One region of the Bradyrhizobium sp. CIR48 genome, then DNA from elsewhere that is predicted to be linked to it. Evidence: predicted binding sites of a transcription regulator. Region 1 holds the regulator's gene; the other holds the start of a gene.
The links. Region 1 encodes LexA, which represses DNA repair genes until DNA is damaged. Its sites were predicted from a motif close to TGTTCNNNNTGTGTTCNG; they were not measured.
Positions count from the first base shown of each region.

Region 1 (2,201 bases):
CTGGGTCACCGGCAGTTGCAGCACGGTTGCGCGCTGGCCTTCGACCAGTTGCGTCACCAGCACGGATTTGCCGTCCGGGAATTCGATCGCGTCATGATGGCGATCGGGAATGTGCGGATCGATCTTGCCGAACTTGCCGACGCGGGAGTTGACGGTGCGCGTCCAGATCCAGCGGTTGTCGTAACGGACGTCGTCGGCGAAGGCGAGCTCCGTCCCCGGCAGCAGGCAGACCGCGACGGAGAGATCGGCTTCGGAGGCGAAGCCGCGCGTCGAGGTGCCGCGGAATGTTGTCGTAACGATCGTCTCGCCGACTTCTGCGGGGCGCGTCGCGACGGCATGCAGGCTGTAGTCACACATCGGGTGCTCCTCAATGCAGAGATAGCGACCCGCACCTCTTTCGGAGGCGCAGGCCCCTACCAGAGTGGAAGCACGTGACGGTCTGCTCGGTTGTAGGCAAATCTGCGGCTGGGATCCGCGAGCCCCGATCACATTATCTTTTCCATCTTTTCCGAATTTGTTAGGAACAAAGTCGGCTTCCGTGCATTTGGCAGCCGCGTCTCGACAACCGCGCCTGTCAACGACCGGCGGAGTGATGCGCTTGCGCAGCAACGGCTTGCGATGCTGATGTTGCGATCAGCGTTGCTGCGGTTGCACTCAAACGAGCTGCGCATTTGGGCCGTCCCCCTCGAACTCGAAAGGCCGCGAAGCGATGTTGCGTCGCGCGGCCTGCCGAGGATGTCGCGCAAGGAGGAGGGGCCGGACAATCTGTGCGATACCAGAAAGACTATCCAGCCGGAGCGGACCGTTATCCGCTCCAATCTCTGATCGGCGAGGCCGATCGAAGGCGCGCGCGAGGCGCTAAAGACTTCGGTATCGAGTACTTCCGGTATCAGTACTTGCGGTAAAGCCCGATCAGCTTGCCCTGAATCTTCACGCGGTTCGGCGGCAGGATGCGCACCTCATAAGCGGCATTGGCGGGCTCCAGCGCGATCGAGGCGCCGCGGCGGCGGAAGCGCTTGAGCGTGGCTTCCTCGTCGTCGATCAGTGCCACCACGATGTCGCCGGTATCGGCGCTCTCGTTGCGCTGGATCAGCGCCATGTCGCCGTCGAGGATGCCGGCCTCGACCATGGAATCACCGCGCACTTCGAGCGCGTAATGCTCGCCGGAGCCGAGCATGTCGGGCGGCACGCTGATCGTGTGGCTGCGGGTCTGCAAAGCCTCGATCGGAGTACCGGCCGCGATGCGGCCCATCACGGGCACCGCAACGGGTCGCTCGCCCTCGTCCGCGGACGGGCTGGAGCTCGCGCGTAGCTTGCCGAGATTGCCCTCGATGACGCTTGGCGTGAAGCCGCGTCGGTTGCCGGCGGCAGCCTGGAGCTCCGGCAGCTTGATCACTTCGATGGCCCGGGCGCGGTTGGGCAGGCGGCGGATGAAGCCGCGCTCCTCGAGCGCGGTGATCAGGCGGTGGATGCCTGACTTCGAGCGTAGGTCGAGCGCATCCTTCATCTCGTCGAAGGACGGCGGCACGCCGCTTTCCTTCAAGCGCTCGCTGATGAACCGCAGAAGCTCGTATTGTTTGCGCGTTAACATCTCGAACAAAGTCCCCCGGTTGATGTCGTTCGATTCCGAGACGATGAGTTCAGCGATAAGCCGCTACATCTCGAAACAAATCATGAACGGACACTATATGTTCGATATGTGTTCCGCAACTGCTTAATTTACCGTGAACAGAACGAAACTCACGGAATGCGTGTGGCCGCGCAGTTCAGACGGGGAGCCGCAACACCTCGCAGGGGCTGCCGGCCTCGGCCTTCGGCGCAAACGGTGCGCGCACGAGAAGTACCTGTGCTGCAGCAAGATTCGCAAGCAGAGAGGAGTCCTGATGGCTGACGGGAAGGGCAACGAGCGTGCCGTCGTCGCGCTTTTCCAGGCGCGCGCGCAGATAATCCTCGCGCTGGTCGTTGGCGCCGAGATCGCGGCCCAGCACGACGCGCTCGCGATGATGATGAATCACCGAACGGCCCGACAGCGCGCGAATCAGCGGCACCATGAACAGGAAGGCGCAGACGTAGGACGACACGGGATTGCCGGGCAGGCCGATGACGCCCATTGCCCCTAACCGTCCGTGCATCATCGGCTTGCCGGGCCGCATCGCGATCTTCCAGAACGCCATCGCGATGCCTTCGTCCTTGAGCGCCTG
Region 1 is NZ_JACIHG010000001.1:1,082,635-1,084,835, reverse strand. It holds gene GGD66_RS05305 (hypothetical protein) at 1-357, opposite strand, end outside; gene lexA (transcriptional repressor LexA) at 890-1,591, opposite strand; gene glp (gephyrin-like molybdotransferase Glp) at 1,767-2,201, opposite strand, start outside.

Region 2 (2,201 bases), on a different contig from region 1:
AACTCAACGTCTTCAGCGCCCGCTCCTCGCGAAAAGCTTTCGCGGTTCGTCTTACTCGTCTGCCGGCTCCTCGCCGTCGGCGTCGCTCTCGGGCGTACCGGCCAGAATCTGCTCGGAGATCAGACCGGAGTTCTGGCGGATCGAGGTCTCGATCTTGGCGGTGATGTCGGGGTTGGCCTTCAGGAAGGCTTTCGAGTTCTCGCGGCCCTGACCGAGGCGCTGGCTGTCATAGGAGAACCAGGCGCCTGACTTCTCGACGATGCCGGCCTTGACGCCGAGATCGAGGATCTCACCCATCTTGGAGACGCCCTCGCCGTACATGATGTCGAACTCGACCTGCTTGAAGGGCGGCGCCAGCTTGTTCTTCACCACCTTCACGCGCGTGGTGTTGCCGACCACTTCGTCGCGCTCCTTGATCGCGCCGATGCGGCGGATGTCGAGGCGGACGGAGGCGTAGAACTTCAGCGCGTTGCCGCCGGTCGTGGTTTCGGGCGAGCCGTACATCACACCGATCTTCATGCGGATCTGGTTGATGAAGATCACCATGGTATTGGACTTGTTGATCGACGCCGTCAGCTTGCGCAGCGCCTGGCTCATCAGGCGCGCCTGCAGACCCGGAAGCGCATCACCCATCTCGCCTTCGAGCTCGGCCTTCGGCACCAGCGCGGCGACCGAATCAACCACCAGCACGTCCACCGCACCCGAGCGCACCAGCGTGTCGCAGATTTCCAGCGCCTGCTCGCCGGTGTCGGGCTGCGAGATCAGGAGTTCGTCGATGTTGACGCCGAGCTTGCGGGCATAGACCGGATCGAGCGCATGCTCGGCGTCGATGAAGGCGCAGATCCCGCCCTTCTTCTGCGCTTCCGCCACCGTGTGCAGCGCCAGCGTGGTTTTACCTGAGGATTCCGGCCCGTAGATCTCGACGATGCGCCCCTTGGGCAGGCCGCCGATGCCGAGCGCGATATCGAGCCCGAGCGAGCCTGACGACACCGCCTCGATGTCCATCGACCGGTCGTTCTTGCCGAGCTTCATCACCGAGCCCTTGCCGAACTGGCGCTCGATCTGAGAGAGCGCGGCGGCCAGAGCTTTACTCTTGTCCATGGAAGATCCTTCGACGATACGCAGGGCAGTGGCGGACATTGGGTCGTGCTCCTTATGGCGAGGATTCGCGTGAGGGACAAACGATTGGCGAGGCGGCTCGGCGATAAAAGCAACGTACCCCATTTGTTCTAGGTTCGCAATATGTTCTTTTGCGGATTTGGAGGTTTGTCCGTGAGCATCCCCAAGTCCCCCTCCTCATTCGCGTTGTGCACACAACTGGACAGACGCGGCTCCCGTTACTGGTCCTCAATGGGCCATCACCGCACGAACCGCGGCCACTATCGGTGATGAGAACGCCCGATTGCGCTCCCGCCTTCCTCGCGCGGAAAGGAGCGCGCCATGCTCAAGCGGCGACGTTTCAAGCAGCAGCTGACGCTTCAAGATCGACTCTCCGCCTGGGTGAAGCAGGTCGAGGAGCAGGCCTCCAGGCTTCCGCCCGGGCCCGAGCGGGACGCCCTGTTCAAGAAGGCCCGCCAGGCCGATGTCGCCAATCATCTGCACGACTGGATCATATCCCCCGGGCTGCAACCGCCGAAATAACAGGGCTGCCGCAACGTCATTCCCCGGCCGAAGCTGACGCGCATCAAAGACGCATGGCCCGGCCGCCGTCAGAATTCCGTAATCCTGCGGCACCGAACCTTTTCGCGGTCTTGGGCCTTCTCCAGGATGGGACCGCAACTTTGGGGATCTCAGTCATGACGGACAACACGAACCGCGACACGATCAGGCGCAATCCCCTGCTGGAGGCGGCGCAGGAGGAGCTGATGAAGTTCGAGCGCGCGGAAAACGAGTTCCGCAAGAAGGACCGCCAAGAGCGCGCCGCCGAGCTCCACCTTCCCCTGAACGAAATCAAGATCCACTAAACACGGCGCGGGGCCGGCTTCGGAAGCTGACAAGGGCGCGCTGGCGATGTGGCTGGCGGCGGCGAAGCAGTCGTCCGATCACCGCAAGGTTTCGGCAGCGCAGCTTGAGTCGATTTGAGCTGCTCACAAGGCGCATCGCGCGCAAGGACGGTACCAAATACTACCCATAAGTCACTGAAAGAACAAACGAATTTCCATGTCGCCTACTGTGCATGGGGTTGTTTTTCCAGTTTTGAG
Region 2 is NZ_JACIHG010000016.1:49,160-51,360, reverse strand. It holds gene recA (recombinase RecA) at 52-1,140, opposite strand; gene GGD66_RS36360 (hypothetical protein) at 1,441-1,641, shown strand; gene GGD66_RS36355 (hypothetical protein) at 1,797-1,964, shown strand.
Region 2: recA (recombinase RecA) is a predicted target of LexA. The motif match lies at 1,233-1,250, and genes of this name have one in related genera.